Regions from separate parts of the Streptomyces sp. NPDC052396 genome, predicted to be linked through region 2. Evidence: riboswitches for the same ligand, from Rfam matches in the RefSeq annotation. Region 2 holds a riboswitch; each other region holds the start of a gene.
The links. A riboswitch is a leader RNA that binds a small molecule or an ion and turns the genes downstream of it on or off. The one in region 2 is predicted to bind cyclic di-AMP.
Positions count from the first base shown of each region.

Region 1: it holds a riboswitch for cyclic di-AMP, as region 2 does, so the genes downstream of both, ACIHFE_RS10670 (M23 family metallopeptidase) here and ACIHFE_RS13445 (transglycosylase family protein) in region 2, are expected to answer to the same signal.
Region 3: it holds a riboswitch for cyclic di-AMP, as region 2 does, so the genes downstream of both, ACIHFE_RS25840 (C40 family peptidase) here and ACIHFE_RS13445 (transglycosylase family protein) in region 2, are expected to answer to the same signal.
Region 4: it holds a riboswitch for cyclic di-AMP, as region 2 does, so the genes downstream of both, ACIHFE_RS31935 (peptidoglycan DD-metalloendopeptidase family protein) here and ACIHFE_RS13445 (transglycosylase family protein) in region 2, are expected to answer to the same signal.

Region 1 is NZ_JBIUAW010000003.1:495,106-502,737, forward strand. Features, by position in the region: gene ACIHFE_RS10655 (GNAT family N-acetyltransferase) at 1-331, opposite strand, end outside; gene ACIHFE_RS10660 (HPr family phosphocarrier protein) at 451-732, shown strand; gene ACIHFE_RS10665 (GntR family transcriptional regulator) at 881-1,609, opposite strand; gene ACIHFE_RS10670 (M23 family metallopeptidase) at 1,742-2,533, opposite strand; cyclic di-AMP (ydaO/yuaA leader) riboswitch at 2,548-2,703, opposite strand; gene ACIHFE_RS10675 (M16 family metallopeptidase) at 2,905-4,281, opposite strand; gene ACIHFE_RS10680 (M16 family metallopeptidase) at 4,317-5,663, opposite strand; gene ACIHFE_RS10685 (DNA topoisomerase (ATP-hydrolyzing) subunit A) at 5,893-7,632, shown strand, end outside.
Region 2 is NZ_JBIUAW010000004.1:456,929-464,560, forward strand. Features, by position in the region: gene ACIHFE_RS13435 (cytochrome P450) at 1-1,102, shown strand, start outside; gene ACIHFE_RS13440 (transglycosylase family protein) at 1,260-2,285, shown strand; cyclic di-AMP (ydaO/yuaA leader) riboswitch at 2,546-2,725, shown strand; gene ACIHFE_RS13445 (transglycosylase family protein) at 2,730-3,443, shown strand; gene eno (phosphopyruvate hydratase) at 3,704-4,993, shown strand; gene ACIHFE_RS13455 (septum formation initiator family protein) at 5,118-5,585, shown strand; gene ACIHFE_RS13460 (DUF501 domain-containing protein) at 5,632-6,159, shown strand; gene ACIHFE_RS13465 (exopolyphosphatase) at 6,252-7,193, shown strand; gene ACIHFE_RS13470 (NAD(P)/FAD-dependent oxidoreductase) at 7,580-7,632, shown strand, end outside.
Region 3 is NZ_JBIUAW010000010.1:250,503-258,134, reverse strand. Features, by position in the region: gene ACIHFE_RS25855 (DUF2334 domain-containing protein) at 1-583, opposite strand, end outside; gene ACIHFE_RS25850 (2OG-Fe dioxygenase family protein) at 789-1,523, shown strand; gene ACIHFE_RS25845 (carbohydrate-binding protein) at 1,558-2,469, opposite strand; cyclic di-AMP (ydaO/yuaA leader) riboswitch at 2,858-3,034, shown strand; gene ACIHFE_RS25840 (C40 family peptidase) at 3,042-3,515, shown strand; gene ACIHFE_RS25835 (YchJ family protein) at 3,508-3,897, opposite strand; gene ACIHFE_RS25830 (alpha/beta hydrolase) at 4,067-5,392, shown strand; gene ACIHFE_RS25825 (phosphatidylglycerol lysyltransferase domain-containing protein) at 5,389-7,632, shown strand, end outside.
Region 4 is NZ_JBIUAW010000020.1:20,651-28,282, reverse strand. Features, by position in the region: gene ACIHFE_RS31945 (cold-shock protein) at 10-213, shown strand; gene ACIHFE_RS31940 (DEAD/DEAH box helicase) at 402-1,841, shown strand; cyclic di-AMP (ydaO/yuaA leader) riboswitch at 2,047-2,182, shown strand; gene ACIHFE_RS31935 (peptidoglycan DD-metalloendopeptidase family protein) at 2,194-3,372, shown strand; gene ACIHFE_RS31930 (MFS transporter) at 3,510-4,982, shown strand; gene ACIHFE_RS31925 (aldo/keto reductase) at 5,023-5,985, shown strand; gene ACIHFE_RS31920 (hypothetical protein) at 6,294-6,605, opposite strand; gene ACIHFE_RS31915 (nuclear transport factor 2 family protein) at 6,703-7,152, opposite strand; gene ACIHFE_RS31910 (ATP-binding protein) at 7,170-7,625, opposite strand.

The DNA.
Region 1 (7,632 bases), on a different contig from region 2:
CGTCCTGCACCAGAAAGGCCACCTCGGCCTCCTCGGGACCCACCCGGTCGTAGCGCACGGTGGCGATGAACTCGCCGCCCACGGTGGCGGCCAGCCCGACCCGGTCGACGTAGTCGTGGTGGGTGAAGCGGTGCAGGTCACGGTCGGAGAGCCGGGGGTAGGGGGCGAAGAAGCGGTAGTACTTCGACTCGTCCGAGACCTGCTCATAGAAGTCGGCCAGCCGCCGGACATCCTCGGCGGTGATGGGACGGATCTGCGCGGTGCCGCCGTCGCGCAGGACGACATCGGCTTCCCAGTGGGCCGGGTAGGCATGCTCGGGCGGCGTCTGCATGGGGTCAGCGTACGGCCGGGCGCCGACACCCGCGCCGGGCCGTACGGCCCTTCGCCGAGCACCATCCGGCCCATGCAACAATGGTCTAGACAACCAATGACGACTTGAAGGGCACCACCATGGTTGAGCGCCGCGTAAACGTCGGCTGGACCGAGGGCCTGCACGCCCGCCCGGCGTCGATCTTCGTCCGTGCGGCGACGGCCGCCGGCGTTCCGGTGACGATCGCCAAGGCCGGCGGCAACCCGGTCAACGCCGCCTCCATGCTGGCCGTGCTGGGCCTGGGCGCCCAGGGTGGCGAGGAGATCGTGCTGGCCAGCGAGTCGGACGACGCCGAGGCCGCGCTCGACCGCCTGGCGAAGCTGGTCGCCGAGGGGCTGGAGGAGCTCCCGGAGACCGTCTGAACCACCGCGGACGACATGACGAGGCCGCGGCGGCCCGGAATGAACAGGGCCGCGGCGGCCTCGCTGTTTTCCTCCGGCCGGAGCGGCCGCCCGGCCGGGAACCGCCACAATTCCCGGCCGGTCTGCTCCAAGGAATAGCGCCCGTTTGTTAAGGGCGAGCGCTCACTGTGTTTACGGGGCGTTTCCGGTGTGAATCTCCGTGCGGGCCGGCCGGCGGCACCGGGCGCCACAGCCGGAATTCACCGGGAAAGCGTCCGGCCCGTGCGGCGGCGAGTTCCCGGGCGCGTTCCGCGTCTCTTCTGACCACCGCGTCCACCAGTGCCCCGTGCGTCTCCCAAGTCTCCACCGGACGGGCCGGCGGCTCCGCGGCGTACACCCAGGCGATCTTGCGCCGGAGCTGGGTGAGCAGCGCCGCCAGGCTGGGGCTGCCACAGGCCTGGGCCAGGGTCTCGTCGAACCAGTCGGCCAGCTGACACAGCTCGCCGGTGCGTCCCGTGCGGGCCCGCTCCCGGCCGATCCTCACCAGCCCCCGCAGCACCTTCAGATGCGCCTCGGTGCGGCGCTGGGCGGCCCGGGCGGCGCCCAGCGGCTCCAGCAGGGCGCGCACCTCCAGCAGATCGGCCGCCTCGGCCCGGGTGGGCTCGGCCACCCAGGCGCCGGCGTGCCGGCGGGTGACCACAAAGCCCTCCGAGGCCAGGGTGCGCAGGGCCTCGCGTACCGGCACCCGGGAGACCCCGTATCGGCGGGCCAGCAGGTCCTCGATCAGCCTGCTGCCGGGCGGGAAAGCGCCGGAGACGATGTCATCGCGGATGGCCGTGCACACCGCCTGCGAGGAAATGCCGCGGCCGTCGTGCACCGCTTCGCCGGCACCGCTCACCTACGGTCTCGCATGGACGTACCTCCGAATTGCCCTGGCCGAATGCGATCGACTCTATGGCAATGCGGAGTGATTTCCGATGGCTCCGCGGATTCCGGGGCGTCTTTTCGGCCAACGGCCGGGCCGGGCAGGCTAGATGGCCACGCCGTGGGCGCGCAGATAGGCCACCGGGTCGATGTCCGAACCGTAGTTGGGGGTGGTCCGGGCCTCGAAGTGCAGGTGCGGGCCGGTGACATTGCCGGTGGCACCGGACAGGCCGATCTGCTGGCCCGGGGTCACCGTCTGGCCGACCGTCACATCGATGGAGGAGAGGTGGCCGTACTGGGTGTAGGTGCCATCGGCCATCTGGATGACGATGTTGTTGCCGTAGGCGCCGCCCCAGCCGGCCTCGACCACGGTGCCGGCGCCCACCGCGTGCACCGAGGTGCCGCTCTCGGCGTGGAAGTCCACGCCGGTGTGGCTGCCGGAGGACCACAGGCCGCTGCTGGCCTTGTAGCCGGTGGAGACATACGAGCCCTCGATGGGCAGCACAAAGGTGTTGAGGCGCTTGCGCTCCTCGTCGCGGGCGGCGCGCTCCTTGACGGCACGCTCGGCCTCCGCCTTGCGCTTGGCCTCGTCCGCATGCTTCTTGATCTGGGCGGCCTGCCGCTTGGCGTCCGCGGCGGCCTGGTCCTTGGCGGCGTCGGCGTGCTGGGTGGCGGCCTGGGCGCCCAGGTTGTCCGCCATGTCGTCGGTCATCACCACGGCCTTGGTCAGGCCGGTGTCCTCCAGCTGGTGGGCGTCACCGGCGGAGGCGAAGGCGGGGGCGGCGACCCCGGCCACCACACCGGTGGCGGCGAGGGTGGCTATGCCCGCCGCGTTGGCGCCGGCTCGCACGGCACGGCTGGGACGACGGTGCTTCCCGGTGGGGCGGGTGAACGCCATGGGTGCGGGGTGTTCCTTTCCTTCCCTCTCGCCTACCGGGTTAGCTGACGGGTTCGGAGCAGGAAGGTCTCCTACGGAACCCTCCGGAGAGGGGCCCGATTCACCCCAGGGAACGGTGGTTCCCCGGCTCCCCTGGCTCGCGCCGTACGGGGACTCGGCGATGGCTGCCCGGGGCCGCGGGTGCGGCTCCATGCGACGGACTGCCGCCTTGAAGCTAATCGGCGTCAGATTCGATGGGCAAACGGAAGGACGTTTTCGTGACGCACGCCACAGTCACCAAGCGCAACCGCGGCGGTGAAACGGACATAGGTGAGGTGCGCCGGCCCAACCGGCCGCACGCACCTCACCTTTGACCGCCTTCTGACGCTTCATCAGGAAGCGAGCACGGTCACCTCTCCGATGCCCAGCGCCCGGACCGGCTCGGCGATCTCCGAGGCGTCACCCACCAGCACGGTCACCAGGCGGTCCGACGGGAAGGCGCTGACCACGGCCGCGGTGGCCTCCACGGTGCCGGTCTGCGCCAGGCGTTCGTAGAGGTGCCCCTGGAAGTCGTCGGGCAGGTGCTGCTCGACCTGGTCGGCCAGGGTGCCGGCCACGGCGGCCGCCGTCTCGTACTTCAGCGGGGCCACGCCCACCAGGTTCTGCACCGCGACATCCCGCTCGGCGTCGGTGAGGCCCTCGGCGGCCAGGGTGCGCAGCACCGTCCACAGATCGGCCAGTGCCGGGCCGGTGTTGGGGGTGTCCACCGAGCCGCTGATGGCGAGCATCGAGGCGCCGGTGGCACCCTCCGCGGGCGGCGCGGAGCGCAGCACCTGGGCGAAGGCTCGCACCCCGTAGGTGTAGCCCTTCTCCTCGCGCAGCACCTTGTCCAGCCGGGAGGTCAGGGTGCCGCCCAGGCAGTAGGTGCCCAGCACCTGGGCCGGCCAGACGCTGTCGTGCCGGTCGGCGCCGATGCGGCCGATGAGCAGCTGGGTCTGCACCGCGCCGGGGCGGTCGACGATCAGCACCCGGCCGGTGTCGTCGGCGGTGACAGGCGGGACCGGCCGGGGCTCGGCGCCGGCGCCGGTCCAGGCGCCCAGCGAGTCGGCCAGCGCCTGGTCCAGGTCGACGCCGGTGAAGTCACCGACCACCACCACGGTGGTGGTGGCGGGGCGGACATGGGCCTCGTAGAAGGCCCGTACCGAGGCGGCGTCGATGCGGGCCACGGTCTCCTCGGTGCCCTGGCGCGGCCGGGACATCCGGGAGTCGGCGGGGAACAGCTCGGCGGACAGCGCCATGGCCGCCCGGCGGGCGGGGTTGGCCAGCTCGTGCGGGATCTCGTCCAGCCGGTTGTTGACCAGGCGCTCGATCTCGTTGTCCGGGAAGGCGGGAGCGCGCAGGGCGTCGGCGAGCAGGCCGAGCGCCTTGGACAGCCGGGAGGCCGGCACCTCCAGCGAGACCCGCACCGCCGGGTGGTCGGCATGCGCGTCCAGGGTGGCGCCGCAGCGCTCCAGCTCGGCGGTGAAGTCCTCGGCGCTGAGCTTGTCGGTGCCCTCGGAGAAGGCCCGCGCCATGATGGTGGCCACGCCCTCCAGGCCCTGGGGCTCGGCGTCCAGCGGGGCCGCCAGGCTGACCTCGACCGCGATCACCTGCTGGCCGGGGCGGTGGCAGCGCAGCACGGTCAGCCCATTGGACAGCGTGCCGCGCTCGGGGGCCGGGAAGTCCCACGGGGTGGCGGTGCCCGGCTGCGGCTGGGGGTGGAACTCCATCGAGGGGCCGGCGGTGTTCTCGGCTACGGCGTCGCTCACTGGGCCGTCTCCTCTTCCTCTGCGTTCTCGTCGGCGGCGTCTTCGGGGGCGACCGGCTCGTACACCAGCACGGCGCGGTTCTCGGGGTGCAGCCGGGCCTTGGCGACCGCCCGCACCTCCTCCGGGGTGATCTCCAGGATCCGCTGGACGGCGGTCAGCGCCAGCTGGGGGTCGCCGAACAGCACCGCGTACCGGCACAGTTCATCGGCCCGGCCACTGACCGTGGCCAGCCGGTCCAGCCACTCGCGCTCCAACTGGGCCTGGGCGCGCTCCATTTCCTGCGAGCTGGGGCCCTCCAGGGCGAAGCGGGCCAGCTCCTCGTCGACCGCGGCCTCGATCCGCTCCACCTCGGCCCCGGCCGAGGCCTTGACATCCAGCCAGCCCAGCGAGGGGGCGCCGGCCAGGCGCAGCATCCCGAAACCGGCCGCCACGGCGGTGCGGTCATGGCGGACCAGGCGGTTGTGCAGCCGGGAGGACTCCCCGCCGCCCAGGATGGTCAGCGCCAGATCGGCGGCGTCGGCCTCACGGCCGCCGTCGTGCGGCAGCCGGTAGGCGGCCATCAGCGCGCGGGAGGGCACCTCCTCGCGCACCACCTCGCGCAGCTGCTCGCCGATGGTCTCCGGCAGGCTGCCGTCGCGCGGCGGCAGCTTGCGCTCATGCGCCGGGATGGAGCCGAAGTACTTCTCGATCCAGGCCAGGGTCTGCTCGGGGTCGATGTCACCGACCACGGCGAGCACGGCGTTGCCCGGCGCGTAGTAGGTGCGGAAGAACTCGCGGGCGTCCTCGAGCGAGGTGGCGTCCAGGTCGGCCATGGAGCCGATCGGGGTGTGATGGTAGGGGTGACCGTCCGGGTAGGCCAGGCCGGTCAGCCGCTCGAAGGCCGTGCCGTAGGGGACGTTGTCATAGCGCTGGCGGCGCTCGTTCTTCACCACATCGCGCTGGTTCTCCATGGACTCCTCGTCCAGCGCGGTCAGCAGCGAGCCCATCCGGTCGGCCTCCAGCCAGAGGGCCAGTTCCAGCTGGTGGGCGGGCATGGTCTCGAAGTAGTTGGTGCGCTCGAAGCTGGTGGTGCCGTTGAGCGAACCGCCGGCGCCCTGCACCAGCTCGAAATGGCCATTGCCCTTGACCTGCGCCGAGCCCTGGAACATCAGGTGCTCGAAGAGGTGGGCCAGGCCGGTGCGGCCCTTGACCTCGTGCCGCGAACCGACGTCGTACCAGAGGCAGACCGCGGCGACCGGCGTCTGGTGGTCTTCGGAGAGCACCACCCGCAGGCCATTGGCCAGGCGGTGCTCAGTCGCTTTCAGGCCGCCGGTGCCGGCCTGTTGCGTGGCCGTGTGACCCATGGGCATGTACGTCCCTTCGATCGCTGGTGTCCCGTGATGACGCGCGCATGGCGCGCGAGAGGAGAACTGCTGTCACTGTATGCAAGCGCACTGACATCCCGCGAAGTTCCCGGGGGCCCCGGGCGGCCCGGTGGACGGGTCAGTGGTCGGTGTTGTCGGTGGGGCGGTCCACAATGGTCCGCGTCAGTCCCCCCACTCTGGCAATCGAATCGAAGGAGCAGCAGCCGCGATGGCCCGCCGCAGCACGAAGACCCCGCCGCCGGAAGAGTTCGAGGAGCGCATCCTCGACATCGACGTCGTCGACGAGATGCAGGGCTCCTTCCTCGAGTACGCCTACTCGGTCATCTACTCGCGTGCCCTGCCCGACGCCCGGGACGGCCTCAAGCCCGTTCAGCGCCGGATCATCTACCAGATGAACGAGATGGGGCTGCGCCCCGACCGGGGCTATGTGAAGTGCGCCCGGGTGGTCGGCGAGGTGATGGGCAAGCTCCACCCGCACGGCGACGCCTCGATCTACGACGCCCTGGTGCGCATGGCGCAGCCCTTCTCCATGCGAGTGCCGCTGGTGGACGGGCACGGCAACTTCGGCTCGCTGGGCAATGACGACCCGCCCGCGGCCATGCGGTACACCGAGGCCCGGATGGACGCGGCGACCTCGCTGATGACCGAGTCCATCGACGAGGACACGGTCGACTTCACCCCCAACTACGACGGCAGCGAGCAGGAGCCGGTGGCCCTGCCGGCCGCCTACCCCAACCTGCTGGTCAACGGCTCCTCCGGGATCGCGGTGGGCATGGCGACCAATATGCCGCCGCACAACCTGGGCGAGGTCATCGCCGCCGCCCGGCACCTGATCAAGCACCCGGCCGCCGACCTCGACACCCTGATGCGGTTCATCCCGGGCCCCGACCTGCCCACCGGCGGCCGGATCGTGGGACTGAGCGGCATCCGGGACGCCTATGAGACGGGCCGTGGCACCTTCAAGATCCGTGCCACCGTCTCGGTGGAGAACGTCACCGCCCGCCGCAAGGGCCTGGTGGTCACCGAACTGCCCTTCACGGTCGGTCCGGAGAAGGTGATCTCCAAGATCAAGGACCTGGTCGGCGCCAAGAAGCTGCAGGGCATCGCCGATGTGAAGGACCTCACCGACCGTGCCCATGGCCTGCGCCTGGTCATCGAGGTGAAGAACGGCTTCAACCCGGAGGCCGTGCTGGAGCAGCTCTACAAGCTGACGCCGATGGAGGAGTCCTTCGGCATCAACAATGTGGCGCTGGTGGACGGACAGCCGCTGACCCTGGGCCTGAAGGAGCTGCTGGAGGTCTATGTCGACCACCGCTTCGAGGTGGTGCGGCGGCGCAGCGAGTTCCGGCGCGGCAAGCGGCGCAACCGGCTGCACCTGGTCGAGGGTCTGCTGGTGGCACTGGTGGACATCGACGAGGTCATCAGAATCATTCGATCGAGTGAGAACGCGGCGGCCGCCAAGGAGTCACTCGTCGAGCGGTTCTCGCTCTCGGAGGTGCAGACCCAGTACATCCTCGACACCCCGCTGCGCCGGCTCACCAAGTTCGACCGGCTGGAGCTGGAGTCGGAGCGGGACAAGCTCAACCAGGAGATCGAGGAGCTGACCCGGATCCTGGAGTCCGACGCGGAGCTGCGCAAGCTGGTCTCCGGCGAACTGGCCGCGGTCGCCAAGCAGTTCGGTACCGAGCGGCGCACGGTACTGCTGGAGTCGGCCCCCGCCACGGTCTCCGCTGTGCCGCTGAAGGTGGCCGACGACCCCTGCCGGGTGCTGCTCTCCTCCACCGGGCTGCTGGCGCGTACCGCCGGGGTGGAGCCCTTCGACTACGCCACCGAGGCCAGGCGCGCCAAGCATGATGTGATCGTCTCGGCGGTGCCGGCCACCGCGCTGGGCGAGGTGGGCGTGGTGACCTCGGCCGGGCGGCTGCTGCGGCTGCGGGTGATCGACCTG
Region 2 (7,632 bases):
CCGCTATGCCGATGCCCGGCAGGCGCTCGCCGACCAGCGGTTGTCAAAGAACCCGGTGCACCACTCCGAGGCTGCTCATGGCAAGGGCAAGGTCGGCATTCCGGGCGAGCGCAGCGCCAACCTGATGACCCACCTGCTCAATATCGACCCGCCGGACCACACCCGGCTGCGCCGCCTGGTGTCCAAGGCGTTCACCCCGGGGCGGGTCGCCGAGTTCGCGCCCCGGGTGCAGGAGCTCACCGACCGTCTGATCGACGGCTTCGCCGGACGTGGTGAGGCGGACCTCATCCATGAGTTCGCCTTCCCGCTCCCCATCTATGCCATCTGCGACATGCTCGGGGTGCCCGCCGAGGACCAGGACGACTTCCGGGACTGGGCGGGCATGATGATCCGCCACGGCGGCGGGCCGCGCGGCGGGGTGGCCCGGTCGGTGAAGAGGATGCGGACGTATCTCGCGGAGCTGATCCACCGCAAGCGGGAGGATCTGGGTGAAGACCTCATCTCCGGACTGATCCGGGCAAGCGACCACGGCGAGCACCTCACCGAGAACGAGGCCGCGGCCATGGCCTTCATTCTGTTGTTCGCCGGTTTTGAAACAACTGTGAACCTGATCGGTAACGGAACCTACGCCCTGCTGCGCAATCCGGGGCAGCGGGAACGGCTGCAGCGGGCACTGGCCGAGGGCGATGAGAGCCTGCTGGCCACCGGTGTCGAGGAACTGCTGCGCTATGACGGCCCGGTGGAGCTGGCGACCTGGCGGTTTGCCACCAGGGAGCTGGTCATCGGCGGGCAGCGCATCGCCGAGGGGGACCCGGTCCTGGTGGTGCTGGCCGCCGCCGACCGGGACCCGGAACGGTTCGCCGGCCCGGACACCCTGGACCTCGCCCGCGCAGACAACCAGCACCTGGGCTACGGCCATGGCATCCACTACTGCCTGGGTGCCCCGCTGGCCCGGCTGGAGGGTCGCACAGCCCTGGCGACTTTGCTGCGGCGCCTCCCTGACCTGCGGCTTTCCGTCGATCCGGCGGAACTGCGGTGGCGCGGCGGCCTCATTATGCGCGGACTGCGCACCTTGCCGGTGGAGTTCACCGCGCGGCCCTGATGACCCGGCGTCAACTGCCTTTATCGCTACGTGACCCGCGATACACCGGGTTGTGACAACCGGAAGCCGTCGCTATGTTCGTCGGTCATATTCGCCGCCGAGCGCTTCCGGGCGCCCGCCGAGTGCTGCCCAGTGCTGCCCAGTGAAAGGTCATCGCATGCTTTCCGGTTCCGGCCGACATCGCCGTCCCCGTCAGATCCCCGCCCTTGTGGTCGCCGCGGGGGTGACCGGAGCGGGGCTCGCCATGCCGCTGATGGCCGCCTCCGGCGCCCAGGCCGCGGACGCCGCGACCTGGGACCGGGTGGCCCAGTGCGAGAGCGGCGGCCTGTGGAGCGCCGACTCGGACAATGGCTTCTATGGCGGGCTGCAGCTGACGCGCTCGATGTGGGAGCAGCACGGCGGTACGGAGTTCGCGCCGCGCCCCGACCTGGCCAGCCGCGCCCAGCAGATCGCGGTCGCCGAGCGGATACTCGAGGACCGCGGCCCGTATGCCTGGCCCAGCTGTGCACTGGACTCCGGCCTGGTCAAGGACGGCCCGACGCCCAAGGTAGATCCGGGTGGCGATGCCGACTCCGCGGATACGCCCCGTACCGCGCCGCACCACAAGGCACCCGACGCCTCCCCGGCCACCCCCGACAAGTCCGCCCCCGGCCCGTCCGAGTCCGGGAAGCCCGGTACGCCGCAGGGTTCCGATTCCTCGGTGCCGGCCCAGAAGCCGGACCAGCGGCCACCGGTCAAGGACGGTGACCAGCCCACCGGCAAGCACCGCAAGCCGACGTCCGGCCCGTCCGCCGACCCCTCGGTGCCGCCCGCCCGGAAGCCCTCGGCGGACCCCGCCCCGTCGCCCTCCAGCAGCTCCGCCGACCCGGGCGCGAACTCTGGTGACCGCACCTCCGGGCAGGACGCGCAACCCGGAGCGGAGGCGAGTGCGGGCATCGGCAACCACCGTGCGGACTCCCCGGGTTCGGGCGCGGACCGCGCATCGCGCGGTGGTGCGGAGGCGCGCACCGAACCGCCGTCTGCAAACGACTACACCGTGCGCCCCGGTGACAACCTGTCAGTCATCGCGGAGCAGCATTCCGTCCAGGGTGGCTGGCATCGGCTGTACCGCGACAACCAGAAGACGGTCGGGAGCGATCCGGACCTCATCCTTCCCGGTCAGCAGCTCGAACTGAAGAAGTAGCGGGGCTGTTTGGGTCGAATGTCCGTTCCGGCGGAAAGTGAGACATGGGTCTCTTTGGCATTCGTCTCAAAGTCGGCGGCCGGAAACCAACGGACCGTCTCCGACCTGCGAAAACAGCTGTTTTCAGCCGGGGTGGAGACAACTGGGTGGCTGAAAAGGAGGGTTTGAACCGGTCGGCCGCCTGTGCTTAACGTCATCACCGCTCGCCACCGCGAGCACCACGGTCGTCACGCCGAATCCTGCCGGCGGCCGGGGGAGTCGTCGCGCAAGCGCCGTAGGCAGGAGCGGGGGAACCAAGGTAAGGCGCCGTAACGGGCCGCCGGTCGAGGACCGGAGGGCCGGGACGGCTAGGGGTGAAGCCGAGCGAGCGCAAGCCGCACGGCCGGGCAACTCACGCCCGAACCCGACAGCTCACCTCGTAGGCGCCGGTGAGGAAACCGACTTATGTCCAAGGGCAAGCATCGTCGTCCGAACAAGGCCGTCCGCATCGCCACGCTCGCCGGTGTCACCGGTGCCGCTGTCGCAGCTCCGCTGATGGCCGCCACCTCCGCCCACGCCGCCTCCGTCACCACCTGGGACCGCGTGGCCCAGTGCGAGTCCGGCGGCAACTGGTCCATCAACACCGGCAATGGCTACTACGGTGGCCTGCAGTTCTCGCAGTCCTCCTGGGAGGCCATGGGCGGTACCAGCTACGCCCCGCGGGCCGACTTGGCCAGCAAGAGCCAGCAGATCGCGGTCGCCGAGAAGCTGCTCGCCGCGCAGGGTCCCGGTGCCTGGGGCTGCGCCAGTGAGGGCGGGCTGAGCCGTGGTGGCCCGGCCGCCGACGTGGACACCTCCGGCTCCACCGGCCACACCTCGACCCAGAGCCACGCCGACCGCAGCGAGCGTCACTGGACGCCCAAGCACGCCGCTCCGCAGCAGCAGGACGACAGCGACGACGAGGCTCCGGCGCCCAAGCAGAGCGCGCCGCAGCACTCCGCCCCGAAGTCCGTGAAGACGGGCGACGGCGAGTACCAGGTCAAGGAGGGCGACACCCTCGCCAAGATCGCCGAGGCCAAGAAGGTCAAGGGCGGCTGGGAGAAGCTCTACGAGCGCAACAAGGACATCGTGGAGAACGCCGACCTGATCTTCCCCGGCCAGAAGCTGCACCTCAGCTGACCCAACGGCCAACCGGACCGCCCCGTTTCGATGCGTCTTATCCCCCCGAGCCGCATCGGAGCGGGGCTCCGGCGTTCTCCGGGGCCTGCCATGCGGGTTCCCGCTTCTTCGTTCAGCGAACACAGGAAGCGGCCATTCCTCCCGCGATCTCGACGTTTGCGGCTTTTTTCGTTTTGCGCGGTGGTCCTACGGCGGGTGGACCCGCCGGGGCCCGTTAGGCTCATGCTGCAGAACTCCAGACCCACACGAAGGAGACCCTCGTGCCGTCCATCGACGTCGTCGTAGCTCGCGAGATCCTCGACTCGCGAGGCAACCCCACGGTCGAGGTCGAGGTCGGCCTCGACGACGGCTCCACGGGCCGTGCCGCCGTGCCGTCCGGTGCCTCCACCGGCGCCTTCGAGGCCATTGAGCTCCGGGACGGGGACAAGAACCGCTACCTGGGCAAGGGCGTGGAGAAGGCGGTGCTGGCCGTCATCGAGCAGATCGGCCCGGAGCTGGTCGGCTATGACGCCACCGAGCAGCGCCTGATCGACCAGGCCATGTTCGACCTGGACGCCACCGACAACAAGGGCTCGCTGGGCGCCAACGCCATCCTGGGCGTCTCCCTGGCCGTGGCGCACGCCGCCTCCGAGGCCAGCGACCTGCCGCTGTTCCGCTACCTGGGCGGCCCCAACGCGCACCTGCTGCCGGTGCCGATGATGAACATCCTCAACGGCGGTTCGCACGCCGACTCCAATGTGGACATCCAGGAGTTCATGATCGCGCCGATCGGCGCGGAGTCCTTCTCCGAGGCGCTGCGCTGGGGCACCGAGGTCTACCACACCCTCAAGAAGGTCCTGAAGACCAAGGGTCTGGCCACCGGCCTCGGCGACGAGGGCGGCTTCGCCCCCAACCTGGGCTCCAACCGCGAGGCCCTGGACCTGATCCTGGAGGCCATCAAGGAGGCCGGCTACACCCCCGGCCAGGACATCGCCCTCGCCCTGGACGTGGCCGCCTCCGAGTTCTACAAGGGCGGCAAGTACCTCTTCGAGGGCAAGGAGCGCTCCGCCGAGGAGATGACCGCGTACTACGCCGAGCTGGTCGAGGCGTACCCGCTGGTCTCCATCGAGGACCCGCTGTTCGAGGACGACTGGGCCGGCTGGCAGACCATCACCGAGCAGCTCGGTGCCAAGGTCCAGCTGGTCGGTGACGACCTGTTCGTCACCAACCCCGAGCGTCTGGCCCGTGGCATCGAGGAGGGCGCCGCCAACGCCCTGCTGGTCAAGGTCAACCAGATCGGTTCGCTGACCGAGACCCTGGACGCCGTGGAGCTGGCCCAGCGCAACGGCTTCAAGTGCATGATGTCGCACCGCTCCGGCGAGACCGAGGACGTCACCATCGCCGACCTGGCCGTCGCCACCAACTGCGGCCAGATCAAGACCGGTGCCCCGGCCCGCTCCGAGCGCGTCGCCAAGTACAACCAGCTGCTGCGCATCGAGGAGATCCTCGACGACGCGGCGGTCTACGCGGGCCGCAGCGCGTTCCCCCGGTTTCGCTCCGCGAACCAGTAAGCACAGCAGGGGCTGACAACTCCTCAGCTTCACCCCGTCCTCGGCCATGGTCCCGTACCGTGGCCGAGGACGGCTTTTGCGTCCGTACCGGACCCGTCCGTAACCGGACCCCAGGGGAGGCGATGTGGCGGCGGAACGGTTTTCCACCGCGACCAGGCTCAAGGCACTCGGCACGGTGCTGGTCCAGGGGCCGGATGCCCGGGCCCGCCGCACCGGGCCGCCCCGGCGCAGCCGGCTGACCGGCCGGGCGGCGCTGCTGGCACTGGTGGTCTGTTCGCTGGTCGTCGCCCTCGCCTACCCCATGCGCCAGTGGGTCACCCAGCGGTCCGACATCGACGACCAGCGGCGGCAGTCCGAGCACGCCCGCCAGGAGGTCAAGCGGCTGAGCGACGAGAAGGCCCGGCTGGAGGACCCGGCGTATGTGGAGCGGCAGGCGCGTGAGCACCTGCACTATGTACGCCCCGGCGAAACCGGCTACACCGTGCTGGACGGCAGCGGCGCCGCCAAGCGGCCCAAGGACCAGGGGGCGGCCGACCGGCCCTGGTACCGCAACCTCTGGGACGGTGTGGACGCGGCCGACAACCGCCGCTGACCCGCCCCCAACCATTCACCCGACCGGACCGAGCACAAGCGAGCCCATGGAAACCCCTCCTCCCCAGACCGAGCCCACCGAGCCCACCGACGCCGACATCGCCGCCTTCCAGGCGCAGTTGGGGCGCCCGCCGCGCGGTCTGCGCGCCATCGCGCACCGCTGCCCGTGCGGCAACCCCGATGTCGTGGAGACCGCGCCGCGGCTGGAGGACGGCACGCCCTTCCCCACCCTCTATTACCTGACGTGCCCGCGCGCGGCCTCCGCGATCGGCACGCTGGAGGCGGAGGGCGTGATGAAGGAGATGAACGAGCGGCTGCAGACCGACCCGGAACTCGCCGCCGCCTACCGGGCCGCGCACGAGGACTACATCCGGCGCCGGGACGCCATCGAGGTGCTGCAGGGCTTCCCCAGCGCCGGCGGCATGCCGGACCGGGTCAAGTGCCTGCATGTCCTGGTGGGGCACTCGCTGGCGGCCGGGCCGGGCGTCAACCCGCTGGGCGACGAGGCGATCGCCATGCTGCCGGAGTGGTGGCGCAAGGGCCCGTGCGTCTCGCCGTGCGGGACCGAGGAGTAGTCCCCGTCCGCCGCTGACCCCGGGGCTCGCCCGAGCCCCGGCCCCGGCGCCCCGCCGTGCGGCGCCGCCGAACGACCGCTGGAGAGCGACCCATGACCCGCGTTGCCGCCATTGACTGCGGTACCAATTCCATCCGGCTGCTGGTGGCCGACGCCGACCCCGCCACCGGTGAACTCACCGAGCTGGACCGGCGGATGACCATCGTCCGGCTCGGCCAGGGCGTGGACCGTACCGGCCGGCTGGCGCCGGAGGCGCTGGAGCGGACCTTCGCCGCCTGCCGGGAGTACGCCGAGGTGATCCGCGATCTCAAGGCGGAGCGCACCCGGTTCGTGGCCACCTCCGCCTCCCGGGACGCCGAGAACCGCGAGGAGTTCGTTCGCGGGGTGGTGGAGATCCTGGGCGTGGAGCCGGAGGTGATCAGCGGCGACCAGGAGGCGGAGTTCTCCTTCACCGGTGCCACCAGGGAGCTGGCCGGACGGTCCGACCTGGACCGGCCGTTCCTGGTGGTGGACATCGGCGGCGGCTCCACCGAGTTCGTGGTCGGCGAGGAGCACGTCCGGGCGGCGCGCAGCGTGGATGTGGGCTGTGTACGGATGACGGAGCGTCATCTGGTGCACCAGGGAACCGTCAGCGACCCGCCGGCGCCGGAGCGGATCGCCGCCATACGGGCCGATGTCCAGGCCGCGCTGGACCTGGCCGAGCAGAGCGTGCCGCTGCGTGAGGCGCGCACCCTGGTGGGCCTGGCCGGGTCGGTGACCACGGTCGCGGCGATCGCCCTGGAGCTGCCCGAGTACGACTCGGCGGCCATCCACCATTCCAGGATCCCGCTGGAGAAGGTCCGGGAGGTCACCGCGCGGCTGCTCACCGCCACGCATGAGCAGCGGGCGGCCATCCCGGTGCTGCACCCGGGCCGGGTGGATGTGATCGGTGCCGGGGCGCTGGTGCTGCAGTGCGTGATGGAGCGGACCGGTGCCGCGGAGGTCGTGGTGAGCGAGCACGACATCCTGGACGGGATCGCCTGGAGCATCGCCTGAAGGGTCCGTCCGGGCCCCCGGGGAAGCCCGTCGGAGGACGGCGCGGAAAAACTTCGTGAAATCCTTCACATGAAAATCCGCTCCCGGCCGCCAAGAAGTGGCCCCCGGTGTGCCCATCCGTGCGAGAACGGGCTCGCACGGGCGCCTTGGCGCAGACCGAGCCGGGGGCGGCGGAGCGGCCGGCGTGGGCGGCTGGAGCGGTGGTCCAGTGGCGCTCGGGACCGCAAGGCCAGTTCAGCGGGGGTGTCAACGCTGGAGTGGACCGCGTGGTTCCCCTTTTCGGCTATGGCGTCGGTCACGTGGGCCGCGCAGTGTAGCAGACAGCCCTGTACGACTATGGTCGGGGCGCGCGCGCACCCCTGGGAACCGTGCTGGATACTCGAATCATGAGCACCACGGAGCGTCCACGGATCCTCGTAGTAGGCGGTGGGTACGTCGG
Region 3 (7,632 bases), on a different contig from region 2:
CCGCCGCGGTCATCAGGCGGGCCCCGGCCCGTTCGCCCGGACCGCCGGGCCGGTGGGAGAGCGCCACCATCCGGTGCACCGCCGAGGTGCGCAGATCGTGCACGGCCAGGTGGCTGGTGGTGTACTCCAGGCCCAGCGCCCGCAGGGCCGCCATGGTGCCCCGGGAGGCCAGCCAGCCGGGCGGGGTGAAGCCGCAGGGAGCGAGGCCCACCGAGTCCAGGGCGTCCAGGCCGCGTTCCAGCCGGTCCTGCGCGGCTCGCCGCTCCAGGGCGCAGAACTCGGCACAGCCACGGGCCAGTACCGCGTTCAGCCGGCGGCGCCCCGGCCCGCCGCCCGGCACCGCCTGGTGGGTCCAGCCGTGCAGGGCCGTCTCATGCCCGCGCCGGCCCGCCTCACGGGCCCAGCTCGCCAGGGCCGGATCGTCCGCCAGACACGGTCCGCGCCAGGGGCCCGGCACCAGCAGCAGGGTGGCGGGCACCCGGCGGGCGTCCAGTTCGTCCACCCAGTGCCGGGTCTGATCGAAGCTCCAGGAGGCCACATCGTGAACGGAGACCACAAAGGCACTGCCGCTGCCACCGCGCACGGGCACACTCCCTCGGCCAGCCGTTCCCGAGCCAGTGTGCCGACAGTACCCGAGCCGCCGGAGCGTCCAATGCCGTCTGTGACGGGCGGGACAAATGAGTAATGGGTTACGGGAGTTGGTAAACAGGTCCTGCGAACGGGGCCCGCTGCGTAGGCTCGACGCCGGAAGCGGTGCCCAACTCGGGCTGCCACCAGGTGAGGAGGCCATGTTGCATCCCGTATCGCTCGATGTGCCCACCAGACGCCCGGCCGGCCGGGAACGGCCCGCGTTCGCCCATGTCGACGCCGGGGTGCTGACCGCCGCACTGGCCCGGCTGCCCACCGCCGAGGTCGCCGCGTTCACCGCCTCCTGGGAGCAGCTGCCCGCCGATGCCCACCTGGACGCCCCGGAGCCCTACCGCTTCCGCCGCTACAGCAGGTTCCGCATCCGGCCCGGCGGGCTGGAACCGCTGCCGCACCGGCCCTTCTTCCAGGACCGCGGTGTCAACCGGGTGCATGGCGGGGTGGACCGCCTGTTCGCCCCGCTGGACGCCGGCCCGGCCTCCGGCGCGGTGCTGCGCACCGTGGTCCGTACCCTCCTCGACCGGCTGCCCGGGCCCCGGGCCGGCATCGACACCTGTGGGGTGCACCAGATACGGGTGGTGGCCACCTCGGACGCCGTGGGACACCCGGCGCCCGAGGGCGTCCACCAGGACGGGCACAGCTATGTGGCCCAGGTGCTGATCGGCCGCCGGGATGTGCGGGGCGCCGAGTCCACCCTCTACGACCTGCGCCGCACACCGCTGCACCGGGCGGTGCTGGAGCGGCCGTGGGAGAGCATTGTGCTGGACGACCGGCGGGTGCTGCATGGCGTCACACCGGTGCGGCCGGCCCCCGGGGTGCGCCGGGGAGTGCGCGACATGCTGCTGGTCGACTTCTTCCCGGGGGCCGAGGGGGAGTGAGGGCGGGGGTGCCCCCAGGGGCACCCCCTGGGAATCACTGCCGGACGGTCCAGTGGTCGTCCTCGCCGGCCTGGAGGAACCTCAGCTGCGGGCAGAGGAAGGCGCCGCCGTCGGGAGCGGTCTCGGTCCATGGCGAGTCGGCCGGGCTGGCGGGCTGCCAACTGCCGTTGTGATGCAGCTGGATGGCGCTGCTGTCGAAGACGGTGTTCCGGGCCTCGGTGCAGTAGTAGCCGGTGCCGGTGGCCGGGTCGACGCCGGCGTAGATCTCGAACATGTCCCAGCCATGGTCCAGCCCGCTCTGGTCGGCTCCGGACTGCCGGAACAGCAGATCCCAGCCGGCGGTGCGGTAGTTGTACAGGTAGGAGGACCAGGTGTTGGCCGAGGCGTCGTCGCGCACCAACTGCACGGTGTAGGCCGGGTGTCCGCCGCTCTGGGTGGTGTACTTCGCCAGGAAGTCGGAGTCGACCGGCAGGGTTCTGGCCGGGCCGCCGGGCGAACTGCACCAGTCCCAGGCCCATATCTCGTCGCCGCTGTTCCAGTAGGCGGTGACCACCTCCATACAGGAGTTCTGGGCCTTGGTGGTGGGGGCGTAGGTGAAGTTGTCCGCGTTGGAGACCCGGTAGGAGGGGTCCACGGTGTGGGTGGCCAGCAGGCCGTCATGGGTGCCCGGCTGGGGGAAGACGCCCCACCAGTTGTGGGTGAGCTCGGCGGCGGGCCGCCGGGCGAGTTGCCCGCGCCGGGCGCGGCGCCCGTCCGCGAAGGCGCGTACCGCTCGGTCCCGGCCGGGGGAGTGGACGGTGGGACGGGTGGTGGTGACCACGCCCCGGTGCGGGGCATCGGGATCGGGGCCGGCGGCGTTGGGGCGCTGCGCGGCGGCCGGGGTGACGCCCAGGGCGGCGAGCGCCAGCAGCAACAGGCCGAGCAGGACGGGCCGGTGTCTGTTCATCCGACTCCTCCGGACGAGAGATTTCGGTGGGGGGTTGGTCCGGACCAACAGTCGCAATGTCCATGACAGGTGGGTGCGGGTCAAGAGCGGGGCGCCGCTCGGGGGCGCGGGGAACTGCGTGACCAGCCACCGACGGCCCGCACTTGAAGCAGTCAGGCGCAGTCTGGTTCAAGCCGCCGGACGCTCGCCCAACAGCGCGAACCACCCGCGCCGGACCCGGTGGAACAGGCCCCCACCAGGGCGGAAAGCAGGGCGGAAAACAGGTTCCGCTGGACGTGAAGAACCTCACAGACAGCCAGTTCGGCTCTGAAATCCGCCCGTTGATGGTGCAGGATCGTCCACCGAACAACAGCACCCGTCACCGAGGCGGGTCGATCCGGGCGGACGCCGAGTCCTGCCGCCGCTCCGGATACGGAATCGAGTTCGCGGATCGGCAGGAGCGGGAGACCCAGGCAAGACGAACCACGAAGGCGGTGGTTCTAGGGGTGAAGCCACAGTGTGGCCGGGCAACTTCGCCAGCCCGAACCCGACAGGTCATCTTTCGCAGGCGGATGACGAAGGGTTGCTTCGGCATGTCTGCGTTGCCTCGAATACCCAAGTTGGTCTCCCGGGCCTCCACCGCATCGGCCCTCACCGCCGCCACGGTCGCGGCCTCGGTCCTCCTGCCGGGAATGGCAGCCGACGCCCAGGCGGCGACCCCCGCCGCCAAGGCGCTGAAGGTGGCGGCCGCCAAGAAGGGCTCCCCCTACCAGTGGGGCGCCACCGGCCCGTACCGCTTCGACTGCTCGGGCCTGACCCTCTACTCCTTCAAGAAGGCCGGCAAGAAGCTGCCCCGGGTGGCCGCCGACCAGTACAACGCCACCCGGCACCTGTCGGCCGGCGCCCGCACGCCGGGTGACCTGGTGTTCTTCCACTCCGGCAGCTATGTGTACCACGTGGGCATCTACGCCGGCGGCGGCCGGATCTGGCACGCCCCCGGCACCGGGAAGTCGGTCCGCCTGGAGAAGATCTGGACCAATAGCGTCTGGTACGGCCGGGTCAGGTGACCGCGTCCAGGTAGACCCAGTTCCCGTCCTCCCGGACGAACCGGCTCAGCTCATGCTGGTCATCCTCGTGCCCCTGCGCCCGGTAGCGGGCGCGGAACTCCACCGTCCCCTCGTTGTGGAAGGCCGTGCCGCCCTCGGTGGCGAGGATGTCCAGCCCGGTCCAGCGGATGCCGGGATCGAAGTCGATGGCCGGCGGGCGGGTGCCGGAGTGCCAGGAGCGCAGCAGATATCCCGCGTCACGCAGGACAAAGGCGCTGTAGCGGGAGCGCATCAGGCGCTCGGCGGTGGCGGCGTGCCGCTGCCCCCGGTGCAGGGGGCCGCAGCACTCTCCATAGGTGGCGGCACGGCCGCAGGGGCAAGGGGCGGAGTCGTTCAGGGTCACCCCATGATTGTGCCTGCCGGCTGCTCCGCACTCCCGAGTTGCCGCTTTCGCCCCGGTCCGTAGCATTTAGCGGTGAACGGGTAGATGGCGCGGTACGCCCATCCGGCCCCGCCATGAGGCCGTAGCTCAAAGCAGCGCGACCCGTTCGCCCTACTCCCCTGGGGGCGTGGTGCGACGGACACCTCTCGCAGCGGGCCCGCTGGACTGGTCCCTGGTGAGCGGCTGGATCCCGCTCACCATCCTGGTGCTGGGCCTGGGCGCCCTGGTGGCGCTGCTGTTCTCGCGGCGCCGCAGCTGGCTCACCCGCTGGGGCCCGGTGGCGGTCCTGCTCGCCGCCCTGCTCACCTGGCTGCTGCGCACCGCCGTCGATGACTGGATCCAGCCCTTCCCCGACCCGCTGCCCCTCGATGTGGTGCTCTGGACGGGCGTCGCCGTGCTGGGCATCTGCCTGGCCCTGTTCCGGATCCCCTTGCTGCGCCCCCGCTACTGGGCCCCGGCCGCGCTCGCCGGACTGCTGGTCGTCCTGCTGGGCGCCTCCCAGGTCAACCGGCACTTCGACCAGTACCCCACCGCGCGTTCCGCCCTCAACACCTGGCTGCAGAAGACCACTCGGCTCACCGAGGCCACCGGAACCACCGCGCCCACGCTCAACGTCCCGCCCGGCAAGGCGATTTCGGACGTCTGGCGGCCGCCGCCCGGTCTTCCCGGGGACGGCACCATATCCAGGACGCCCATCCCCGGGGCCCGTTCGGGGTTCAGGGCCCGGGACGCCTATGTCTATCTGCCGCCCGCCTACCGCTCCAGCCCCCGCCCGCTGCTGCCGGTGATCGTGCTGATGGCCGGTCAGCCGGGCTCGCCCGATGACTGGATCAACTCCGGCCGCCTGGTGGCGATGATGAACTCCTTCGCCGCCGGGCACCGGGGGCTGGCGCCGGTGGTGGTGGTCGTGGACCCGCTGGGCTCCCAGTTCGCCAACACCCTCTGTATGGACTCCCGGCTGGGCCAGGTGCAGACCTATCTGGCCACCGATGTCCCCGACTGGATCCATGCCCATCTCCAGGTGGCCACCGCCCGCACCGCCTGGACCGTCTCCGGCGTCTCCTTCGGCGGCACCTGCTCCCTCCAGCTGGGCGTCAACGCACCACAGGTGTACGGGGTGATCAACGACATCTCCGGCCAGGACACCCCGACCCTGGGCAACCCCGCCAAGACCGTCCGGGCCGCCTTCGGCGGTGACACCGCCGCCTTCGCCCGGGTCAACCCGCTTGATGTGATGGCCCGTCAGCGCTTTCCGGACACCAGCGCCGCCTTTGTCGCGGGCAGCGGCGACCACACCTACCGGCCGCAGCAGCGCAAGGTGTACGAGGCCGCGGTACGGGCCGGGATGCGCGCCGAGTGGGTGCTGCTGCCCGGCGGCCACAGCTGGCAGGTCTGGCGGCCCGGCCTGGAGCGACAGCTCCCCTGGATCGCCCGGCAGACGGGGCTGACCCCATGAGCGCACCGGCACCCGCGCCCAGGGTCGGTGACAGCCGCACAGCCTGGCGCACCACCCTGGACCGGCTGCGGGTCCCCATCCGGCACGCCCCCTTCACCCTGGCATTCCTGGCGGTGCTGTGGATCGTCGGCGCGGTCACCGGAAGCATAGGCTCCGGTCCTGGCCCGCGCCGGATGGAGCGCATCGCGGTGGGAGTGCCCGCGCTGGCCGAGGGCCGCTGGTGGACACCGGCCAGCTCCCTGCTGTGGTGCCCGGGCCTCGGCGGCTATCTGGGCGCCACCGCCCTGGTCCTGCTGCTGGTGGTGCCCTCCGAACGGCGCCTGGGCGTGGCCCGCACCGCCGGCACCCTGCTGGGCGGGCAGATCCTGGGCACCCTGCTGGGCGTCGGCGCCGTCCAGCTCGGCTCGGTGGCGGGCGAGCAGTGGCTGGACAGCCTCACCGGGGACCTGACCGTCACCCCCAGCGTGGGCGCGCTGGCGGTGGGCGCCGCGCTCAGCTACCGGCTCTCCGCCCTGTGGCGCCGCCGGATGCGGCTGGGCGTCATTGCCTTCGCCCTGGTGATGGCCCTCTATGTCGGCCACCTCCAGGGCGTCCTGCGACTGGGCGGTGCCGCGGTGGGCCTGATCGGCGGGGCCGTGCTGTACCGCCGGCGGGGACCGCTGCGGCTGCGGCCCGCCTCGCACACCGAGGCCCGGGTGCTGGTGGCCCTGGTGGTCGCCGCCTCCGCCATCGGGCCCATGGTGGCCATCCTCTACAAGGACGCCGATGGGCCCCTGAACTCCTTCAGCGACCTGTATGTCAGCGTCCAGCCCACCGCCGCGGAGGTCCGCGACTCCTGCGCCGTCTCCGCCCGGTTCTGCCACGCCGTGCACGCGGTGCAGAACTTCTACCACTCGCCCGCCACCGTGCTGGCCGTACTGGTCCCCGTGCTGCTGCTCGTCCTCGCCGAAGGGCTGCGCCGCGGCCTGCGGCTGGCCTGGGCCCTGGCCGTGCTGGTGCAACTGGCCTGGATGGCACTGTTCGCCGAGTGGCTGCACGACTTCCTGGGCTCACCCGCGGACTACATCACCGCCCCCGCCGAACACACCGGCTATCTCCAGGCCCTGGCCGAACAGATGCTGCTGCCGGTCCTGGTGCTGGTGCTCCTGCTGGTCACCCGGGCCCGCTTTCCGCTGCTGCTGCCGCGCCCGGCGCTGCGCGGCCTGGCGCTGGTGACGGGCGGCGCGCTCCTGCTGGCCTGCGCCGCCTCGGTGGGCATCGGCTATGCGGTGCGCGACCAGTACGATCCTCGGGCCACCCTGCCCCGGCTGGCCGCCGGCCTGGTCTCGGAGTTCCTGCCGCCCGCCTTCCTGGGCTACTTCGCCGACTGGCCGGTGCCGGTGGGCGGCACCGCCCAGATTCTCTACCAGTACTGCGGGCTGCTGTTCTGGGCGGTGACTCTGGCCGCCCTGCTGGTCACCTTCCGGCGGCCCCGGCTGCACACCGACGCCGACGCGGCGGTCCGGGCCCGCGAACTGCTGGTCCGCCACGGCGGATCGAATCTCGCCTACCTGACCACCTGGGACGGCAACTACTACTGGTCCGACCCCGCCGGGCGGGCCGCCGTGGCCTACCGGGTGATCGCCACCGTGGCACTGACCACCGGCGACCCCTTCGGCGCCCCGGAGGCACGGGCGCCCGCGGTGGCCGGATTCGCCCGCCACTGCGACGAACGCGGCTGGACCCCCTGCTTCTACAGCGTGACCGGACAAACCCGGGCCACCGCCGAGGAGTTGGGCTGGCGCTCGGTCCAGGTGGCCGAGGAGGCCGTGGTACCGCTGCCGGGCCTGGCCTTCACCGGCAAGAAGTGGCAGGACGTGCGCACCGCGCTCAACAAGGCCCGCAAAGAGGGGATCGTCGCCGAGTGGTGGTCCTTCCCCGACGCGCCGGTGGCCCTCACCGACCAGGTGCGGTCCATCTCCGAGGAGTGGGTCGCCGACAAGGGACTGCCCGAGATGGGCTTCACCCTCGGCGGACTCGACGAACTCGACGACCCCGCGGTGCGCTGTCTGATCGCCGTGGACGCCGAGCAGACGGTGCACGGCATCACCAGCTGGATGCCGGTCCATGAGGCGGGCCAACCGGTCGGCTGGACCCTGGACTTCATGCGCCGGCGCACCGATGGCTTCCGCGGGGTGATGGAGTTCCTGATCGCCTCCGCCGCCCTGGGCTTCAAGGAGGAGAACGCCCGCTTCCTCAGC
Region 4 (7,632 bases), on a different contig from region 2:
GAGATAGACATGGCTACTGGCACCGTGAAGTGGTTCAACTCGGAAAAGGGCTTCGGCTTCATCGAGCAGGACGGCGGCGGCCCGGACGTCTTCGCCCACTACTCGAACATCGCCTCCAGCGGCTTCCGTGAGCTGCTCGAGGGCCAGAAGGTTTCCTTCGACGTCACCCAGGGCCAGAAGGGCCTGCAGGCGGAGAACATCGTCGGCATCTGACGACCCTCGCTTTTCCGCGGCCGGTTGGCCGCATCGCAATGGGGCACGCACCGCGCGGTGCGTGCCCCATTGTTCACGTCGCATTCTTTACGCCGCATTCTTCAAGCCGCACCGCGCGCCCAGGCTCGAACCGATCGACGGAGCCTCAATCACCGGGCGTGCCGCCCCCGTTGAGGGAAGGTCCCCGAATGACTCGCTCCGCCCGTCCCGCCCGCACAGCCACCGGCGCCCGTCCGGCCGCCACCGCCGCCCGCCGACGCCCCGCGCCCCAGGGTGAGTTCACCACGCCCGAGGCCACCACGCCCGCGCTGCCGCCGGTTGGCTCCTTCGCCGAACTCGAGCTGCCCGGGGCCCTGCTGGACACCCTGACCCGCCAGGGCGTCACCGAGCCCTTCCCCATCCAGGCGGCCACCCTGCCCAACTCGCTGGCCGGCCGGGACGTCCTGGGCCGCGGCCGGACCGGCTCCGGCAAGACGCTCGCCTTCGGGCTGGCCCTGCTGGCCCGTACCGCGGGCCGGCGCGCCCAGCCGCGGCGTCCGCTGGCCCTGGTCCTGGTGCCCACCCGGGAGCTGGCCCAGCAGGTCACCGACTCCCTGACGCCCTACGCCGAGGCGGTGCGGCTGCGGATGACCACCGTGGTCGGCGGCATGTCCATCGGCCGCCAGGCCAACGCCCTGGCCAAGGGCGCCGAGGTGCTGGTCGCCACCCCCGGCCGGCTGGCCGACCTGATCCAGCGCGGCGACTGCGCGCTGGGCGAGGTGGCCATCACCGTGCTGGACGAGGCCGACCAGATGGCCGACATGGGCTTCCTGCCGCAGGTCAGCAAGCTGCTGGAGCAGGTCGCCCCGGGCGGACAGCGGATGCTGTTCTCGGCCACCCTGGACCGCAATGTCGACCGGCTGGTGCGCCGCTTCCTCACCGACCCGGTGACCCACTCGGTGGACGCCTCGGTGGGCGCGGTGGTCACCATGGACCACCATCTGCTGCACCTCATGGACGAGAGCTCCAAGAAGGACGCGGTCACCCGGATCGCCGCCCGCGAGGGTCGCGTGATCATGTTCGTGGACACCAAGCGGGGCGCCGACCGGCTGGTCAAGCGGCTGTTGTCGCAGGGTGTACGGGCCGCCGCGCTGCACGGCGGCAAGAGCCAGCCGCAGCGCAACCGCACCCTGGAGCAGTTCCGTACCGAGCAGGTCACCGCGCTGATCGCCACCAATGTGGCGGCGCGTGGCATCCACATCGACGGCCTGGACCTGGTTGTCAATATCGATCCGCCGATGGACCACAAGGACTATCTGCACCGGGGCGGCCGGACCGCCCGGGCCGGTGAGTCCGGCACGGTCGTCACCCTGGTCCTCCCCGAGCAGCGGCGGGAGATGACCCGGATGATGGCCACCGCCAAGATCACGCCCCAGGTGGCCCGGGTGCGGCCGGAGGACGAGGCGCTGGCGCGCATCACCGGTGCCCGGGAGCCCAGCGGGGTGCCGGTGGTCATCGCGCCGCCGCGGCCGGCCTCGCCGGCTCCCTCCGGTGCCGCCGGATCCACCGGTTCCGCCACCCGCTCCCGGCCCGGCGGACGCCGTTCCGGCGGGCGGTCCTCGCGCCCCCGCCGCCGGCCGACGGCCTGAGCGGACCAGCACCCGGCGCGCGCCTGATGTGAGGCCGGCGCGCGCCCGATGCGGGGCTGATGCACAACCAACCGGAACGGTTCCAAGCAATTGCCAAGTCCCCGGCGGATTCACGCTTTCGGCTTGGAAACCACCCTCCGCGTCTATTAACGTTCGATAACGCAGTGCGGTCCTCAACCGTCGTAAGAGGCGGCCCGCACGGCGTTCTCGTTCGTCGCCGAATCCCGCAGGGGAACCGGGGAACCACCAACCCTTGGGGTGCATCGGGCCGTCCCGGCCCGTAGGAGACCTTCCTGCTCCGAACCCGTCAGCTAACCCGGTAGGCGAGAGGGAAGGAAAGGAGTGCGCCCCCGTGGCGTCCAACGGCCCCGTCACCGAAGGCAGTTCATCCGAGCCGGCCTCCTGGGGGGAGGACGCGGCGGAAGCCGGCGGCCCGGCCGCCCGGGGCCGGCACCGCGTCGCCAGACAGCGGGGCGGCACCATGGTCCGCGGCGGTGCGGTGCTGGGCGTCGGAGTGATCGCGGCGGTGGGCGCCGGCGGAGTGGCCGATGCCCAGGAGCGTCCCTCGGCGGCGATATCCATGCCGGATGTGCCCGAGCCCTCCGAGGCCAACGCACCCGGCCTGGCCGAAACCGCACCCCAGGACACCCCGGAACTCACCCCCGAGGACGCCGCCCGGGCCGCCCAGGACGCCCATGACGCCGGTGAGGCGCTGCGCGCCCGGATCCTGCAGCAGGTGGGATTCCAGCAGGCATCCGCCGATGACAGCGCCGGGCCGGAGGCAAAGGAACGGGCCGCGGCGGACGCCGAGCGGATGGCCGCCGCCGCCGAGATCGCGGCGCAGAAGGCCGAGCAGGCCGCCAAGTCCGCCCAGGAGGCGGCCCGGGCAGTCCGGGAGACGGCCCAGGAACAGGCCCGGCGGGCGCCCGGGCAGGCCGCCGCACCCAGCCATGAGCAGGCCGCCGCACACCACCGCGAGCAGGCCGCCGGACACCCCCACCGGACCCCGGCGGAGCAGGCCGCGGAGGCCGCCCGCCAGGCCGCCGCGGACGCCGAGCAGGCCGGCCCCGCCGGTCACCCGGCCCACCACGCCCCCAAACACCATGCGCCGAAGGGCAGTTCGCGGCACCACCGCGCCACCTACGTCCTTCCCCTGACCTCCTACACCCTCACCGCCGGCTTCGGGGAGTCCGGCCACCGCTGGGCGCACCACCACACCGGCCAGGACTTCGCCGCGCCGACCGGCAGCCCGGTCAGGGCCGTCAGCGGCGGCACCGTCACCCACGCCGGCTGGGCCGGCGCGTATGGCTACCGCATAGTGCTGCGCCTGCACGACGGCACCGAGCTGTGGTTCTGCCATCTGTCGTCCATGGTGGTCACCTCCGGCAAGGTGACCACCGGCACCGTGATCGGCCGGGTGGGCGCGACCGGCAACGCCACCGGTCCGCATCTGCACCTGGAGGTCCGGCCGGGCGGCGGCCACCCGGTGGATCCCCTGCCCTGGCTGCGCGCCCACGGCCTGCACCCCTAGGGCGACTCCCCGGCCGGGGAGCACGCCCCCGCGCGTGCTCCCGCTTGGCCGTCCGGCGCGCGCCGCCCGGTCCCGCCGATGCATCCGCCCGGCAAATTGCCGCGAATGTTCCGAGTGCGATCGGGAACTCAGATTGTGTGACGACCGCGACCATCACCACCTCCGTGCCCGCGCGCCTGGACCGGCTGCCGTGGTCCCGCTGGCATTGGACCGTGGTCATCGGACTGGGCACGGTCTGGATCCTGGACGGCCTTGAGGTCACCGTCGTCGGCAACATCGCCGGCCGGCTCTCCGAGCAGGGCAGCGGGTTGTCGATCAGCGCGGCCCAGGTGACGGGTCTCGCCGCGGCGCTCTATGTGGCGGGCGCCTGCGGCGGGGCCCTTTTCTTCGGCCGCCTCACCGACCGCTTCGGCCGCAAAAAGCTGTTCATGGTCACCCTCGCCGTCTACCTAGGGGCGACGGCCCTGACCGCGCTCTCCTATTCCTCCTGGTGGTTCTTCCTCTTCCGCTTCATCACCGGCTTCGGCATCGGCGGGGAGTACGCCGCGATCAACTCCGCGGTGGACGAGCTGATCCCGGCCCGCTACCGGGGCCGGGTGGACCTCATCATCAATGGCAGCTTCTGGATCGGCGCCATCGCCGGATCACTGCTGTCGATAATCCTGCTCAATGTCAGCCTGCTGCCCAAGGACGTGGGCTGGCGGCTGACCTTCGGCCTTGGCGTGGTCCTCGGCCTCGTCATCCTGCTGGTGCGCCGCCAGGTGCCGGAGAGCCCGCGCTGGCTGTTCATCCATGGCCGGGCCGAGGAGGCGGAGGAACTGGTCGGCCTGATCGAGCGGCGCATCGAGGCGGAGAAGGGCATCACCCTGCCGCCGGCCCGGGGCCGGATCACCATCCGCCAGCGCAAGAGCACCAGCTTCCGGGACATCGCCCGCACCGTCTTCACCGACTACCGGCGGCGCGCCATCCTGGGCCTGGCCCTCTTTATCGGCCAGGCGTTCCTCTACAACGCCATCACCTTCGGCTTCGGGGCGATCCTCACCAAGTTCTTCGGCGTCTCCACCTCGCGCACCGGCTACTTCTTCGCGGTCATAGCGGTCGGCAACTTCCTGGGCCCGCTGCTGCTCGGGAAGCTGTTCGACACGGTGGGCCGGCGCATCATGATCTCCTCCACCTTTGTCCTCTCCGGAGCCCTGCTGTTCGTCACCGCCTGGCTGTTCGGCGCGGGCTATCTCAGCGCTGTAAAGCTCACCGCCTGCTGGGCCGTGGTGCTGTTCTTCGCCTCGGCCGGGGCCAGCAGTGCCTATCTGACCGTCTCCGAGGTCTTCCCCACCGAGACCCGGGCCATGGCCATCGCCTTCTTCTATGCGGTGGGCACGGCAGCCGGCGGCATCAGCGGACCACTGCTCTTCTCCGACCTCACCAGCAGCGGGGTGATCGGCGACACCGTACTGGCCTTCCAGATCGGCGCCACCCTGATGTGCCTGGCCGGGCTGGTCGCGGCCTTCCTGGCGGTACCGGCCGAGGGCCGCTCCCTGGAGGACATCGCCACCCCGCTGTCCGTCCATAAGGAACCGATGCCCGCCCCTGCCCCGGCCCCGGCGGACTGAACGATGGCGGATCTCCCGCCCGGGGCGAACCATGGGAGCCATGACCGACACCCATGACCATCCGCATCATCCGCGCCACATCGGCAGCCTGTCCGTCCACCCGCTCGCCCTCGGCGGCAATGTCTTCGGCTGGACCGCCGACCGGGAGCAGTCCTTCGCCGTGCTGGACGCCTACGCCGAGGCGGGCGGCAACTTCGTCGACACCGCCGACATCTACTCCGCCTGGGTACCGGGCAACTCCGGCGGCGAGTCGGAGACCCTGATCGGCGACTGGCTCGCCGCCCGGCGCAACCGGGACCGGATGGTCATCGGCACCAAGGTCGGTGGCGGCTTCCCGGACAAGGCCGGCCTGTCCGCCACCACCATCCGCGCCGGCCTCGAAGCCTCCCTGCGCCGCCTGCGCACCGACTACATCGACCTCTACTACACCCACTACGACGACGAGACCGTCCCGGTCGCCGAATTCCTGTCCGTTCTGGACAAGTTGGTTAGGGAAGGAAAGATCCGCGAGATCGCCGCCTCCAACATCTCCGCCCAACGCCTCGCCGAGGCCCTGGAGTTCTCGGACGCGGCGGGTGTGGCCAAGTACGTAGCCATCCAGCCCCACTACAGCCTGGTCTCCCGCGACACCTACGAGGGACCACTGGCGGAGGTCGCCGCCCGGCACGGCCTGGCCGCCGTCCCCTACTGGGCCCTGGCCTCCGGCTTTCTCACCGGCAAGTACCGCCCGGGCGCGTCCGTCGACAGCGCACGGGCCGAAGGCGCGGGCCGATACCTGGTCTCCGAGCGCGGCCGCCGCGTCCTGACCGCCCTGGACGAGGTGGCCGCCGCCCATGACGCCGCCGTCGCCACCGTGGCCCTCGCCTGGCTCACCGCCCAGCCGACGATCGCCTCTCCACTGGCCAGCGCCCGCACGGTGGACCAGCTGCCGCCCCTACTGGCCGTCGCCGACCTGCGGTTGAGCGATACCGAGCTCAAGCGGCTGACGGAGGCTTCGGCGTAACGCCTTTCCGAGTCCCGAGGGCTGTGACCTCGCCGGTCGGTGCCGGGCCGCGCGTACGAGGAGGGGCGCGGGCCGGGGCGCCCCTCGTTTCGATACTCCGGCTCTGCCAGAGTGTGTTCCCAGCCGTTGGTCCGGCCGTGCCGGACGGCTTTGGGGCCGTGCCATCACCGGGCGCGGGTGCCTCGTACCTCCGGTGAGGCGGCGTCCACGCCTCCCCTCACCTCTCAGGTACGGGTCGTCGGTGGCCGCCCGCGCCCCTTACGGGCCGCCCCGAGGGGCGCCGAAGGCCAAGGGTCATCAGGCGAACCCTAGGCGGCCCGGCGCTCCACCGCCCAGGACGCCAGCGCCACCGTCCCCGCCACCGCGAACACCGACGGCCAGGCCCCCACCTTCTTCGCCAGCGGATGCGACCCCGCGAACGCCGCCACATACAGCCCGGTCAACGCCGCCGCCGTCCCGGCGCCCGCCTTCGCCGTCCACTGCCGCGCGGCCACCGCCCCGGCGGCCGCCAGCGCCACCCCGCCCAACGGCCGCTTCCCGGTCCACCGGGCCACCCCATACCCGCCGACCAGCCCACCTGCGGCCGTTACCGCCGCCGGAACCTTCGCCAGTGCCGTCATCGCGCCAACCTCCGCATCAGAAACCGATCAATCCCTCCCGAGGCTAACCCCGCCCCTCAGGCACCACCCCGCGACCCCGAGGCAGATCGCTGCGCCCTCAACTCAGCGGAACGGGCAGCGGCGGCGTCCCCTGCGTCCACCCAATCTCCAACACCATCCGTCGCAACCGCCAGCCCTCTCCCGTACGCACCATCTCGCCCTCGACGTACCCCCCGGAGAAGAACAGCCGGTCGCCCTCCCCCTCCCGCAACTTGTGCGTACTCAACTGATTCCACCGCACCTCGGCCCGGTCGCCGTCCAGCTCGACGATGACATTCGACCCGAAGTGCACGGTCCGTTCGAAGGGCGCCATGCCCTGCCGCGTAGAGGTGAGTTGGGCGCCCACGCCCCGGTACTCACCGATGGGGGTCCTGCTGTACGCATCCTCGGTGAAGTAGGCATGCGCCCAACGGTCGTCTCCGTCATACGACTTCTCGTCGAGCGAGCGGAGGTAGTCGTTGATCAGCCGCTCGATGTCCAGGCGGTCGGAAATCTTCTGGAGGTCCATGCCCACAGCGTCCTGCCTCAACTTTGGTTGAGGTCAAGCCCCTCCCCGTAGCGCAGCACAAACCACAAGCTCTTGCCGACAACCTCCAGCCCGTCCCAGACCAGGCTCAGCCCGGACGCGTCGGCCAGGCTCTGCAACAGCGCCAGCCCGCGCCCGCTCTCGTCGTCATCACCGGCGATGCGCAGGTAGGGGTGCCGGGTGGGGTTGTCGTCGCGTACGGCGATCAATACGTGATCGCAGTGATCGTCCACCTGTACGGACAGGCCGGCCACGCCCGCGTGCTGAACGACGTTGGTGACCACGTCCGATACGCAGACGCGCGCGTCGTCCACCAGCGCCGCGTGGTCGGTGGCGATCAGCACGGCAGTGACGAACTCGCGGGCGACGCGGACGGTGGAGGGGATGGCGGGTGCGAGCAACTGGTAGGGCCAGGTGTGCGCTTGGGTGGTGGCGGGCAAGGTGGCTGCGCTCATCGGACGG